DNA from 2 places in the Streptomyces sp. NPDC026417 genome. Region 1 is predicted to be linked to the other one. Evidence: riboswitches for the same ligand, from Rfam matches in the RefSeq annotation. Region 1 holds a riboswitch; the other holds the start of a gene.
What was found. Region 1 has a riboswitch for glycine ahead of gcvT (glycine cleavage system aminomethyltransferase GcvT). Riboswitches for the same ligand answer to the same signal wherever they lie in the genome.

Region 1 (7,140 bases):
CCCGCAGCTCGGCGGCGCCGGCGAAGCGCGCCACGTCCTTGTCCAGGGGATCGTCGGTGTACTGGTGGAACGTCCAGTCCGCCTTGATCCTCGGCTTGCCCGCCGTCACGTAGTCGGCGATCCACAGCCCGTCGCCCGCGTACGACGTCGTGTCGACGTTGAGCCAGAAGTTGCGGTTGCAGTACAGGACGACCCGGTGGTCGGGCCGGAGCTCCTTCAGCTTGCGCAGGAAGCGGTCCTTGTCCGCGTTGCTCGCGTGCGTGCCGTCGCCCGTGGTCTCCCAGTCGACGGCGAGGATGTCGCCCGCCCGGTCCGGGGCCTTGCCGAGGAAGTACTCGGCCTGGGCGGTGATGTTGCCCGGCCACAGGAAGTGGTAGAAGCCGACGACGCAGCCGGCGTCACGGGCCCGCTTCACCTGGGCGTTCAGCTTCGGGTTGACGTACGAACGGCCCTCCGTCGCCTTGACGAAGACGAAGGAGAGACCGTCGGTGGAGAAGGACGACGACTGGTAGGCGCTCACGTCGATGCCGCGCAGCATGGCGACTCCTGGTGCGTGGGGGGAGGAAGGGAGGAGCAAGGGGGGGAGCGGCGGAAAGCGCCGACTCCCTTGCTTTTTCCCTCACTTCCGGGGGCCCACCCCTATACGCACCACCGGGGGTTCAGCACTCGATGATGTTCACCGCGAGTCCGCCGCGCGCGGTCTCCTTGTACTTGACGGACATGTCCGCGCCTGTCTCCTTCATGGTCTTGATGACCTTGTCGAGGGAGACCTTGTGCGAGCCGTCGCCGCGCATGGCCATCTTCGCCGCGGTCACGGCCTTGACCGCGGCCATGCCGTTGCGCTCGATGCAGGGGATCTGGACCAGGCCGCCGACCGGGTCGCAGGTCAGGCCCAGGTTGTGCTCCATGCCGATCTCGGCGGCGTTCTCGACCTGTTCGGGGCTGCCGCCGAGGACCTCGGCCAGCGCGCCGGCGGCCATGGAGCAGGCGGAGCCGACCTCGCCCTGGCAGCCGACCTCGGCGCCGGAGATGGAGGCGTTCTCCTTGAAGAGCATGCCGATGGCGCCGGCCGCGAGCAGGAAGCGCACGACTCCCTCCTCGTCGGCGCCGGGCACGAAGTTGATGTAGAAGTGCAGGACGGCGGGGATGATGCCCGCGGCGCCGTTGGTGGGCGCGGTGACGACCCGGCCGCCCGCCGCGTTCTCCTCGTTCACGGCCATCGCGTAGAGGGTGATCCACTCCATGGCGTGGGCCAGCGGGTCGCCGTCCGCGCGCAGCTGGCGGGCCGAGACGGCAGCCCTGCGCCGCACCTTCAGGCCGCCCGGCAGGATGCCCTCGCGGGACATGCCGCGCGACACGCACGCCTGCATCACCCGCCAGATGTCCAGGAGCCCCTCGCGGATCTCCTCCTCGGTGCGCCAGGCGCGCTCGTTCTCCAGCATCAGCGCGGAGATCGACAGGCCGGTCTCCCGGGTCAGGCGCAGCAGCTCGTCGCCCGTGCGGAAGGGGTACTTGAGGACCGTGTCGTCCAGCTTGATGCGGTCCTCGCCCACCGCGTCCTCGTCGACCACGAAGCCGCCGCCGACCGAGTAGTAGGTCTTTGACAGCAGCTCCTTGCCGTCGGCGTCGTACGCCCACAGCGTCATGCCGTTCGCGTGGTAGGGCAGCGCCTTGCGGCGGTGCAGGACCAGGTCGTCGTCGAAGGAGAAGGCGATCTCGTGCTCGCCGAGCAGGGTGAGGCGGCCGCCGGTGCGGATCGCCTCCACCCGGTCGTCGGCGCCCTCCACGTCCACGGTCCGCGGCGAGGCGCCCTCCAGGCCCAGCAGCACCGCCTTGGGGGTGCCGTGGCCGTGGCCGGTCGCGCCCAGGGAGCCGTACAGCTCGGCGCGTATCGAGGCCGTCGGGGCCAGCAGGTCCTCGTTGCGCAGTCGGCGGGCGAACATGCGGGCCGCGCGCATGGGGCCGACCGTGTGGGAGCTGGACGGGCCGATGCCGATCGAGAACAGGTCGAAGACCGAGATGGCCACGGGGGACTCCTAAGGGTTTCGGCGGACGCCGTTGTCAGCCGGTCGTGCGGGGCGGTGCATGCGGCGGGGCACCGCGCTCTGCTTCCAGTGTGCGCGGTGCCCCGGACGTTCGTACGAAGGAAGACGGTGCCACGAAAAGACGCGTACGGCAAAAAAGCGTACGAATCTACTTCAGGCCGGGGTACAGCGGGTGCTTGTCGGCCAGAGCGGACACCCGGGCCTTGAGCGAGTCCGCGTCGTACGACGGCTTGAGCGCCTCGGCGATGATGTCCGCGACCTCGGTGAAGTCCTCGGCCCCGAAGCCGCGGGTGGCGAGGGCGGGCGTGCCGATGCGCAGGCCGGAGGTGACCATGGGCGGGCGCGGGTCGTTCGGCACGGCGTTGCGGTTGACCGTGATGCCGACCTCGTGGAGCCGGTCCTCGGCCTGCTGTCCGTCCAGCTCGCTGTTGCGCAGGTCGACGAGGACGAGGTGCACGTCCGTGCCGCCCGAGAGGACGTCGACGCCGACGGCCCTGACGTCGTCCTGGACCAGGCGCTCGGCCAGGATCCGGGCGCCGTCGAGGGTGCGCTGCTGGCGCTCCTTGAAGTCGTCCGTGGCGGCGACCTTGAAGGAGACGGCCTTGGCCGCGATGACGTGCTCCAGCGGTCCGCCCTGCTGACCGGGGAAGACGGCGGAGTTGATCTTCTTCGCCAGCTCGGCGGTGGAGAGGATCACGCCGCCGCGCGGGCCGCCCAGGGTCTTGTGCGTGGTCGTGGTGACCACGTGCGCGTGCGGCACCGGGCTGGGGTGCAGGCCCGCCGCCACCAGACCGGCGAAGTGCGCCATGTCGACCATGAGGTACGCGCCGACCTCGTCCGCGATCCGGCGGAAGGTGGCGAAGTCCAGCTGCCGCGGGTAGGCGGACCAGCCGGCCACGATCAGCTTCGGCTTCGATTCCTTGGCCAGCTTCTCGACCTCGGCCATGTCGACCTGGCCGGTGGCGTCGTCCACGTGGTACGCGACCACGTTGTAGAGCTTGCCGGAGAAGTTGATCTTCATGCCGTGGGTGAGGTGCCCGCCGTGCGCGAGGTTCAGACCCATGATCGTGTCGCCCGGCTTGAGCAATGCGAACATCGCGGCCGCGTTGGCCTGGGCGCCCGAGTGCGGCTGGACGTTGGCGTGCTCGGCACCGAAGAGCGCCTTCACGCGGTCGATGGCGATCTGCTCGACCACGTCGACGTGCTCGCAGCCGCCGTAGTAGCGGCGGCCCGGGTAGCCCTCGGCGTACTTGTTGGTGAGGACCGAGCCCTGGGCCTCCATGACCGCGACCGGAGCGAAGTTCTCCGAGGCGATCATCTCCAGGGTGGACTGCTGGCGGTGCAGCTCGGCGTCGACGGCGGCGGCGACGTCCGGGTCGAGTTCGTGGAGGGGCGTGTTCAGAAGCGACATCAGTCGGGAGTCCTTAACCTGCGGTGAATTCGGTGTACTCGTCCGCGGAGAGCAGGTCGGCCGGCTCGTCCGTGACCCGGACCTTGAACAGCCAGCCGCCCTCGAAGGGGGCCGAGTTCACCAGGGACGGGTCGTCCACGACGTCCTGGTTGGCCTCGACGATCTCGCCGGTGACCGGGGCGTACAGGTCGCTGACCGACTTGGTCGACTCCAGTTCGCCGCAGGTCTCGCCCGCGGTCACGGTGTCACCGACCTCCGGGAGCTGGACGAACACGACATCGCCGAGCGCGTTGGCCGCGTGCTCCGTGATGCCGACCGTCGAGACGCCGTCCTCGGCGCCCGACAGCCACTCGTGCTCCTTGCTGTAGCGCAGCTGCTGGGGGTTGCTCATGGCCTGAATTCTCCTGTACGCGGGGGAGTGCTGATGAAGCGGGGACGGTGGGGGACCGGGCGAGCCGGCCCGGTGGTGCCCGGCGTCACGTCTCGACGTCCGGGGCCGGGGTCGTGCGACGCCCGGGGACGGATGTCACGCGGGGCGCCGTGGGACCGGTGTCGGTGTCCGACGACCAGTGTCACTTCTGGCGCTTGTAGAACGGCAGCGCCACGACTTCGTACGGTTCGTGGCTGCCCCGGATGTCCACGCCCACACCGGTCGTGCCGGGAGCGGCGTGCGCGGCGTCGACGTACGCCATGGCGATCGGCTTGCCGAGCGTGGGGGAGGGGGCGCCGGAGGTGACCTCGCCGATCACCTCGCCGCCGGCGACGACGGAGTAGCCGGCGCGCGGCACGCGGCGGCCCTCGGCGACGAGCCCGACGAGCACCCGCGGGGGGTTGTCCTGCGCCCGGGCGGCGGCCTCGGTGAGAGCCTCGCGGCCCACGAAGTCGCCCTCCTTCTCGAACTTCACGACCCGCCCGAGACCCGCGTCGAAGGGGGTGAGCGACGTCGTCAGCTCGTGCCCGTACAACGGCATGCCCGCCTCCAGGCGGAGCGTGTCACGGCAGGACAGCCCGCAGGGCACGAGGCCCGCCGGGGCGCCCGCCTCGGTCAGCGCCTGCCACAGCTTCTCGGCGTCGGACGGCGCCACGAACAGCTCGAAGCCGTCCTCGCCGGTGTAGCCGGTGCGCGCGATGAGCGCCGGGACGCCCGCGACCGTGCCGGGCAGGCCCGCGTAGTACTTCAGGCCGTCCAGGTCGGCGTCCGTGAGGGACTTCAGGATGCCGGGGGACTCCGGGCCCTGGATCGCGAGCAGCGCGTACGCGTCCCGGTCGTCGCGCACCTCGGCGTCGAAGCCCGAGACCCGCTCGGTCAGCGCGTCCAGCACCACCTGGGCGTTGGAGGCGTTCGCGACGACCATGTACTCCTGCTCCCCGAGCCGGTACACGATCAGGTCGTCGAGGATGCCGCCGTCCGCCCGGACGATCATGGTGTAGCGGGCCCGGCCGACACCGACGGAGCCGATGTTGCCGACGAGGGCGAAGTTCAGGAAGGCGGCGGCCTGCGCACCGGTGACCGTGATCTCGCCCATGTGGGAGAGGTCGAAGAGGCCGGCCTTCGTGCGGACGGCGAGGTGCTCGTCCCGCTCGGAGCCGTAGCGCAGCGGCATGTCCCAGCCGGCGAAGTCGGTCATCGTCGCGCCGAGTGAGCGATGCAGGGCATCGAGCGCGGTGTGACGGGGGGCGTTACTGCTCATCGGTGGGGCTCCCAAGGCATGACGGCGAGGTCGTTCCTCCCCATCTGTCATCGGAACCTGAGAGGTTCATCACGACCCCGCGAACCGGTGGTCCTGATTTGCACCTTGGGTGGAGCCACTGGTCAGCGGCCCGCTTTTCAGATGTGCCTCGCCCGCGCGGTATCGGGGCCTGAGAGATTCAAGGGAGGGACTTGCTCCTTCGGCGCCCGGGGTCTCATGCCCCCGGGACTCTCCCGCGCGGATTCAAGCGGCCGGTATGCAGTTGGCGGGCACATCATTGCACGCATCCGTGAAACACGGCAGGGGCGGCCCGTCCCGCGGGCCGGGCGGGACCTGTGACCGGTCTGTGGCAGGACGAGGACGGAAACGAGAGGCGTTCCGCATTACCTTCTCTTTACACTCGACGGGGATGGGACTCCGGAACCAAGGGGGAGGACGATCAGGGTGAACAGGACCACGGCGTACGCGACGAGTTCGGGACTCGCGTTGCCCGACCAGCCCGGTGTCCCGGCCCGGGAGGCGTGCGGACCGAGGACCGGGCCCGTCGTCCGCGACCTGCGCGAGCGCGCGGGGCGCAGCCCGCACGGTCTGTCCTTCGGTGCCGCCGACCTGGTGGTGGTGACCGGCCTGCCCGGCAGCGGCAAGTCGACGCTGATGCGCAAAGCCGTGAGCGGCGCCCGCATCGACTCCCAGGACACCCGCGACCGCTGGGACACCCGGCTGTCCCGCTTCGTGCCGTACGCGCTCTACCGCCCCCTCGTCCGGCTCGCGCACTACGCCGGGCTGCGCCGGGCGCTGCGCTCGGGAGCCGGTGTCGTGGTCCACGACTGCGGCACCCAGGCCTGGGTGCGCCGCTGGCTCGCCCGGGAGGCCCGCCGCCGGGGCGGCACCCTGCACCTGCTGCTCCTCGACGTCCCGCCGGACGCGGCCCTGGACGGCCAGCGCGAGCGCGGCCGGGGGGTCTCGCGCTACGCCTTCCTGCGCCACCGCCGGGCGGCCGGCCGGCTGCTGCGGTCCGTCGAGACCGGCGCGCTGCCCAAGGGCTGCGGCTCGGCGGTCCTGATCGACCGGGAGGCGGCGGACGTGCTGCGCCGGATCGACTTCGGCGACTGATCCCCGTACCCGCGCACCGGCTAGGGTTTCCAGCCGGAACGACGGTTCACAGCAGGCGGTAGACAGATGGACTTCCCGGCACAGGCGCACCCGCACCCCCATCCGCACGGCGGATGGCCCGGCAACGAACTGGAGGAGGTGCTCTCCGCGTCCCTCGGAGTCCCCTCGGCCGGCGCCCGGATCGTCGAGGTCCTCGGCCGCAGCTTCCTGTGGATCCCGCTGCCGAACGGCGGCGGTCCGCACAGCGGCCCGCTCGACCTGCCGACGCTGGAGATCGAGGGGCAGGCGTACGTCCCGGTCTTCAGCTCCGAGGAGCAGTTCCGCCAGGTCGCCGGGGCGCACATGGCGTACACGATCGCGCCCGCCGTCGAGTTCGCCCGCGGCCTGCCCCCACAGGTGGGGCTCGCGGTCAACCCGGACGGCGTGGTCGGCGTGCCGCTGCCGCCGCCCGCCGTCGCCGAACTGTGCCGCACCGGCCGTACCCCGCTGGACGGGCCCGCCAGCGGAGGCCGGGTCCGGCTCTTCGAACCGGACTGGCAGGAGGACCCGGTGGACTTCCTGGCCGCTGCCTCGGCCGAGTTCGCCGCCACCGGGGTGGTCCTGACCGCGCGCCGCTGCCTGGCCAGCATCGAGGGCGGCGACCCGGTGATGTTCGTCGGCGTCGAGCTGTCCGACTGGGAGGGCCCCGCGCGGACCTACCCGCTGGACGCCCTCGGCCGGGCGCTCGGCCGGGTCCCGGTCGACCGCCCGGTGAACCTGGTCCTGCTCGACGTCGCCCAGGATCCGGTGGGCGACTGGATGCGCGCCCAGGTGCGGCCCTTCTACCAGCGGGAGTACTGAGCGGGCGGGGCCGGGCCCCCGCCGGGTGCCCGACGCCACG
Region 2 (7,140 bases), on a different contig from region 1:
CCACTTCTTCGAGGGCCCCTACGTCACCGCCACCGAGCGCGCCCTGCGGCAGGCGGAGAACATGCAACAGCCCTACCAGCCGCGGCTCCTGTCCGTGCCCGAGCTGTACATGCTCACGCTCTGGCTGCACGGCGACTGCGCCGCGGACGGTGCCACCGGACAACCGCTGGCCACCGATCTGCTGGTGCCGCTGGCGCCCGCCCCGCCCGGTATCGCCGCCCACCGTCCGCACCGGGTCGCCGAACTGCTGCCCGTCCTCACCCACCGGCTGACACCCGCGACTCCCGCGGCCCCGCTGCTCGGCTCTCCCGCGTAGGCGCGCCCACCGGGGCCGCCCACCCCCGTCGCAGGCACCGTGCCCCGCAGTCGGTCGACGACTGCGGGGCACGCCGCTCCTTCGGGCTCCTCCGCGCTCGTCCGAGCCTTGTTCCCCTCGCGCCCGTCCGGACTAGCCCCATCCGACCACCGCGAACCACCCGAAGGGACAGTGCAGTTGGGATGAACCGCCCGCACGGGTGATGCGTCATCAACCTGTGAGAAGTGCTGCTGCCAAATCCCTGCGGATTGACGCCCGTAGGGCAACACTGGTTCCAGACCGACTTATCAACGGGGGGCGGCCATGAACAGCGTTCCGAGCCGCAGGACAGATACGACAGCCAGCTCACACGTCACGACACAGCGAAAGAACCCATCCATGTGCCAGCACCAGCCACCGTGTCCCACAGCCGACTCCGCCGACCGGGAAGCCGCCCTTCATGTGGCGCACCACCCGGAGCAGGGATGGAGCCTGCTGTGCAACGGCGTCGTCCTGTTCGAGGACACCGGTGAGCTCCTGCCCGACGGTCAGATCATCGCCCCGCACCGCCCACTGGGCACCGCGCAGGTGATGACGGCCGCCTGAGCCGCACACCGGGTGGCCGCGACGGCCACCCGCGCACAAGAGGGGCCGGCCCGGAGAATCACTCTCCGAACCGGCCCCGACGTATGTCCCGCGGTGACTACTCCTCGTAAGCGTCCAGCGGCGGGCAGGAGCAGACGAGGTTGCGGTCGCCGTACGCCTGGTCGATCCGGCGGACCGGCGGCCAGTACTTGTCCGCGGCCGAGACACCGGCCGGGAAGACGGCCTCGGCGCGGCTGTAGGCGTGCTCCCAGTCGCCGCCCAGCGCCGCCGCGGTGTGCGGAGCGCCGCGCAGCGGGTTGTCCTCGGCCGGCCACTCGCCCGTGCCGACCTTCTCGATCTCGGCGCGGATGGCGATCATCGCCTCGCAGAACCGGTCGAGCTCCACCAGGTCCTCGGACTCGGTCGGCTCGATCATCAGCGTCCCCGCCACCGGGAACGACATCGTCGGCGCGTGGAAGCCGTAGTCGATCAGCCGCTTGGCGATGTCGTCGACGCTGACACCGGTCGCCTTGGTCAGCCCGCGCAGGTCGATGATGCACTCGTGCGCGACGAGTCCGCCCGGACCGGTGTACAGCACCGGGTAGTGCGGCTCCAGGCGCTTGGCGATGTAGTTGGCGGACAGCACCGCCACCTGCGTCGCCCGCTTGAGGCCTTCGCCGCCCATGAGCCGGACGTACGCCCACGAGATCGGCAGGATGCCGGCGGAGCCCCAGGGAGCGGCCGAGATCGGGCCGACGCCGGTCTCCGGACCGGCCGCGGGCTGCAGCGGGTGGTTCGGCAGGTACGGGGCGAGGTGCGCGCGGACACCGACCGGTCCCACGCCCGGGCCACCGCCGCCGTGCGGGATGCAGAACGTCTTGTGCAGGTTCAGGTGCGAGACGTCGCCGCCGAAGTGGCCCGGCTTGGCCAGACCCACCAGCGCGTTGAGGTTGGCCCCGTCGACGTACACCTGGCCGCCCGCCTCGTGCACCTGGGCGCAGATGTCGGCGACGTGCTCCTCGAAGACACCGTGCGTGGAGGGGTACGTGATCATCAGGACGGCGAGTTCGTCGCGGTACTGCTCGATCTTGGCCCGCAGGTCCTCGACGTCGATCTCGCCGTCCCCGGCGGTCTTCACAACGACGACCTTCATGCCGGCCATCACGGCACTGGCGGCGTTGGTGCCGTGCGCGGAGGACGGGATGAGGCAGATGGTGCGCTGCTCGTCACCGTTGGCGCGGTGGTAGCCGCGTACGGCGAGCAGACCCGCCAGCTCGCCCTGCGAACCGGCATTGGGCTGCAGCGAGACGTTGTCATAGCCGGTGACCTCGGCGAGCCGCTCCTCCAGTTCACGGATGAGGGTCAGATACCCCCCCGCCTGCTCGGCGGGCGCGAACGGGTGCAGCTGACCGAACTCGGGCCAGGTGACCGGCTCCATCTCGGTCGTCGCGTTGAGCTTCATCGTGCAGGAGCCGAGCGGGATCATGCCGCGATCGAGCGCGTAGTCCCGGTCGGACAGCCTGCGCAGGTAGCGCAGCATGGCGGTCTCGGAGCGGTACTGGTTGAAGACCGGGTGCGCGAGGTAGTCGTCGGTGCGCAGCAGCTGCTCGGGCAGCGTGTCCGCGGCCGAGGCGTCCAGCTCCTCGATGTCGGCCTCGACCCCGAACGCGGACCAGACGGCGGCGAGCTGCTTGCGGCCGGTGGTCTCGTCGCAGGCGATCGACACGTGGTCGGCGTCCACGAGGTGCAGGTTGACCCCGCCCTCGCGGGCGGCGGCCACGACCGCGGAGGCGCGGCCCGGCACCCGTGCGGTCAGCGTGTCGAAGTAGGCGCCGTGGACGACCTCGACACCGCCGGCGCGGAGGCCCGCGGCGAGGATCGTGGCGTAACGGTGCGTGCGCCGGGCGATCGTCCGCAGGCCCTCGGGTCCGTGGTACACCGCGTACATGCCGGCCATCACGGCGAGCAGCACCTGAGCGGTACAGATGTTGCTGGTGGCCTTCTCGCGGCGGATGTGCTGCTCACGGGTCTGCAGGGCCAGGCGGTAGGCCTTGTGCCCGTCCGCGTCGACGGACACGCCCACGAGCCGCCCGGGCAGGCTGCGCGCGAACTTCTCGCGCACCGCCATGTAACCGGCGTGCGGCCCGCCGAAGCCCATCGGCACACCGAAGCGCTGGGTCGTGCCGACCGCGATGTCGGCACCGAGGTCGCCGGGTGCGGTGAGCAGGGTGAGCGCGAGCAGGTCGGCGGCGACGGTGACCACCGCACCGAGCTCGTGCGCCTGCTCGATCACCGGCTTGATGTCGCGTACGGCACCGGAGGCGCCCGGGTACTGGATCAGCACGCCGTTGATCTCGCGCCCGGCGACCTCGGCCGGGATGCCCTCGGCGAGGTCGGCGACGACGACCTCGACACCGGTGGGCTCGGCGCGGGTCTCGATGACGGCGATGGTCTGCGGCAGGGCGTCCGCGTCGACGAGGAAGAGGCCCTTCTTGTTCTTGCCCATCCGCCGGGACAGCGCCATCGCCTCGGCGGCGGCGGTGCCCTCGTCGAGCAGCGAGGCGCCTGAGGTCGGCAGCCCGGTCAGCTCGGCGACCACGGTCTGGAAGTTGAGCAGCGCCTCCAGGCGGCCCTGCGAGATCTCCGGCTGGTAGGGCGTGTACGCGGTGTACCAGGCCGGGTTCTCCATGACGTTGCGCAGGATCACCGGCGGCGTGAAGGTGCCGTAGTAGCCGAGGCCGATCATCGAGTCGAGCACCTGGTTGCGGTCCGCGAGGGAGCGGAGCTCCGCCAGGACCTCGGCCTCGGTGCGCGCACCCGGCAGGTCGAGGGCGTCGGCGTTCTTGATGACGTCCGGGACCGCGGCGGCCGTGAGCTCGTCGAGCGAGCCGTATCCGACCTGCGCGAGCATCTTGGCCTGGGCCTCGTGGTCGGGCCCGATGTGGCGCTGCTCGAAGGGGATGCCCTGTTCGAGCTCGGAGAGCGGAATGCGATGGGCGGTCATTGCGGAGGCCTCCTGGTCTGACGCGACCTTCGGGGGGTACCACGACGCGGGTACCCCGACGGCCTCCCCCTCTGTCATCTCAACCTGAGAGCTTCACCGGCCCGTCCCGACGGACGACCCGGCTTTCACCGTCGGTGAGAGCGGGAGCCCGACGACACCCGCCCTGCTTTCCAGAGTGACCTCGTCCGTGCGGTACGTGTGCCTGAGAGATTCCGGGGAGGATTTGCTCCTTCGGCGCCTCCGGTCTCGCCGGAGGACTCTCCCGCACGGGGTCAGCAGCCGCTTGCCAGCCTACCAGCGAGGACGACGCACGGGCTTTCGAGTGGCCACCTTCCTGAATGTGCTCTTTTGTAGTGCTTACGGATGAGTTTTGCGACCAAGAGGAGGGCCCGTGCAGACCGACATCGATCCGCGCAACCTGATCGGCCGCAAGGCGTTCGACCGCAAGGGCACCAAGATCGGCACGGTCGACGAGGTGTACCTCGACGACGCCACCGGAGCGCCCGAGTGGGCGGCCATACGCACGGGCCTGTTCAGCCGGGACGCCTTCGTGCCGCTGGAGCCCAGCGAGGTCGTGGAAGGGGCTCTCCGGGTCCCCTTCGACCGCGCCCTCATCAAGGACGCGCCCGACTTCGGCGTGGGCCGCCACCTCTCTCCGGAACAGGAACTCCAGCTCTACCACCACTACGGCCTCGATCTGGCGTCCCCGGCCCCGCCCGACCACGACTTCGGCCGGCTCGCGGGCTCCGAGGAGGCCTGACCGGCCCGCCCTCCGGGATCCCCCTCCGCATCCGTCACGGGCGCCGCCGGCCCTGGGTCCTCCCCTGCGGCGCCGGCAGCGTCCAGCGCCGCCGCGACCAGGGGAAGCGGTTCGGCGGGCTCCAGCGCGGGATCGTCGGTCCGGAACGTACGGACCCGGCCGGGCTCCGAGTACGGCGTCTCGAAGCGCACCGTGACGCGCCCCAGACCGCTTCCCTGCACCCAGCCGTGCCCGTACTCGGCGTGCCGCACGTCGTGCCCCGCGGGCCAGCGCCGCTCGGCCGGCGGTGCCGCCTCCGCGACGGCCTCCTGCGCGCCCTCCTCCTCGGCCTGCTCCTGCGCCAGCAGCTCGCCCGCGGCGGCCTGGGCCTGCGCGAACAGGTCCTCCTGCGTGTAGTCGGCCAGCCCCGTCACGCCGACGCCCAGCAGCCGCACCCCGCCCGTCGTGTCCACCGAGTCCAGCAGCCGGGCAGCGGCCTCGCGCACCACCGACGGATCGTCCGTGGGCCCGCGCAGCGTCTCGGACCGGGTCAGCGTGGAGAAGTCGTACCGCCGCACTTTGAGCACCACGGTCCGCCCCGACCGCCCGGCGCCCCGCAACCGCTGCACACATCGGTCGGCCAGCCGCTGCACCTCCGTGGCGACCCGCACCCGGTCGTGGATGTCCACCTCGTAGGTGTCCTCGACCGACACCGACTTCGTCTCCCGCTCGGCCACCACGGGCCGGTCGTCGTGGGCGAGGGCCATCGCGTGGAGCGCGTGCCCGTGGGCCTTCCCCAGCAGCCGCACCAGCTCGTCCTCGCCGGCCTCGGCGAGCTCCTCGACAGTGGTGATCCCGGCCCGCCGCAGGTGGTCCCCGGTCGCGGGCCCCACGCCCGGCAGCGTCCGCACCGACAGCGGCCCCAGCAGCGCGCGCTCGGTGCCCGGCTCGATCAGCACCAGTCCGTCGGGCTTGGCCTGCTCGGAAGCGATCTTGGCGAGCATCTTGGAGGCCGCGAGCCCCACCGACCCGGTCAGCCCCGTGACGGCCCGGATGTCCGCGCGCAGCTTCCCGCCGACCAGCCGCGCCGACGTCTCGTCCCAGGCCGTCCCCCCGGCCTCCAGATCGACGAACGCCTCGTCCAGGCTCAGCGGCTCCACGAGCGGCGACAGCGCCCGCAGCAGGCCCATCACCTGCTCGCTGACCTCCCGGTACAGCCCGAAGCGCGGTACGAGGTACGCGGCGTTCGGCGCGAGCCGGCGCGCCTGCGCCATGGGCATCGCGGAATGCACCCCGAAGACACGGGCCTCGTACGAGGCGGTGGCGACCACACCGCGCACGCCCAGCCCGCCCACGACCACGGCCTTGCCGCGCAGGCTCGGCTTGGCCGCCTGCTCGGCCGAGGCGAAGAAGGCATCCATGTCGAGATGCAGGATCGTGGGCGTGGTTCTCACATGTCCGATGCTGCCCTACGCCACTGACAATGCCCCGTCGCGCGGGGGCTCCTCCCCCGGCCGTCGTCGCGTCGGCGCCACCGGGCGCCGACGGACCGCGTGACGTCAGACCGCGCGGTTGCGCCGCCGGGCCAGTTCGTCGGTGGGGTTCTGCCCGACGAGCGTCTCGCCGGTGTCGACCCGCTCGCCGTGCAACTGGGAGAGCGCGCCCTCCACGTCCCGCCAGACGACCCCCACGGCGATCCCGAAGACGCCCTGACCGCCCTGGAGCAGCGCGTGGACCTCGTCCGGCGAGGAGCACTCGTAGACCGTCGCGCCGTCGCTCATGAGCGTCATCCGCTCCAGATCACGGAACCCGCGCTCACGCAGGTGCTGGACCGCGGTGCGGATGTTCTGCAGCGAGACCCCCGTGTCGAGGAACCGCTTGACGATCTTCAGGACCACGACGTCCCGGAAGCTGTAGAGGCGCTGCGTCCCCGATCCGTGGGCCGGTCTCACACTCGGCTCGACCAGGCCGGTACGGGCCCAGTAGTCCAGCTGGCGATAGGTGATACCCGCCGCCGCACACGCCGTGGGACCGCGGTAACCGATCTCCTCGGACACCGCCCCTCCGTCCGGCACCGCTGTCGGCCGCTGTGGAGCGGGGCCGGCCGCGTTGCCGTGAAGCGGGTACGGGCCGCTCTCCCCCAGACGTCCGGGGGCACCCCCAGCCGTACCGTCGCCGCTGCTTCTCACGCCGACCTCCGTCCTTGAACTGCCTTCTCGACGGTAGGCAGTCGCCAGGGGTGCGTCAACGATCGCCACACTCGGCACGCCGAGTGATAATCACCCTAGGAGTGGTTTCCCGTGCCCCACCGCGGGGAAAGGCTAGCCGAATGCTCTCCGCACGGGCCGTCACCACGCTCACTGGCCCCCGGCATGTGCCGGTCGGATTCCCGGGCGTCCGGGGACGTCACTGACTGTTGGTCCCGAAGTCCTCGGGAGAGATCTGGTCGAGGAACTCGCGGAACTTCTCCACCTCGTCCTCCTGCTCGTCCGGGATCGCGATCCCCGCGTCGTCGAG

Region 2: it holds a riboswitch for glycine, as region 1 does, so the genes downstream of both, gcvP (aminomethyl-transferring glycine dehydrogenase) here and gcvT (glycine cleavage system aminomethyltransferase GcvT) in region 1, are expected to answer to the same signal.

Annotation. Positions count from the first base shown of each region.
Region 1 covers NZ_JBVHPY010000005.1:309,473-316,612, forward strand. The annotation lists gene ACZ4NT_RS10950 (glycoside hydrolase family 25 protein) at 1-538, opposite strand, end outside; gene ACZ4NT_RS10955 (L-serine ammonia-lyase) at 660-2,027, opposite strand; gene glyA (serine hydroxymethyltransferase) at 2,194-3,456, opposite strand; gene gcvH (glycine cleavage system protein GcvH) at 3,470-3,847, opposite strand; gene gcvT (glycine cleavage system aminomethyltransferase GcvT) at 4,029-5,147, opposite strand; glycine riboswitch at 5,182-5,294, opposite strand; glycine riboswitch at 5,295-5,393, opposite strand; gene ACZ4NT_RS10975 (AAA family ATPase) at 5,592-6,260, shown strand; gene ACZ4NT_RS10980 (enhanced serine sensitivity protein SseB) at 6,327-7,100, shown strand.
Region 2 covers NZ_JBVHPY010000006.1:8,146-15,285, reverse strand. The annotation lists gene ACZ4NT_RS11390 (hypothetical protein) at 1-316, shown strand, start outside; gene ACZ4NT_RS11385 (DUF5999 family protein) at 695-901, shown strand; gene gcvP (aminomethyl-transferring glycine dehydrogenase) at 999-3,884, opposite strand; glycine riboswitch at 4,065-4,159, opposite strand; gene ACZ4NT_RS11375 (PRC-barrel domain-containing protein) at 4,276-4,644, shown strand; gene ACZ4NT_RS11370 (DNA polymerase IV) at 4,569-6,077, opposite strand; gene ACZ4NT_RS11365 (MerR family transcriptional regulator) at 6,183-6,812, opposite strand; gene ACZ4NT_RS11360 (bifunctional nuclease family protein) at 7,030-7,140, opposite strand, start outside.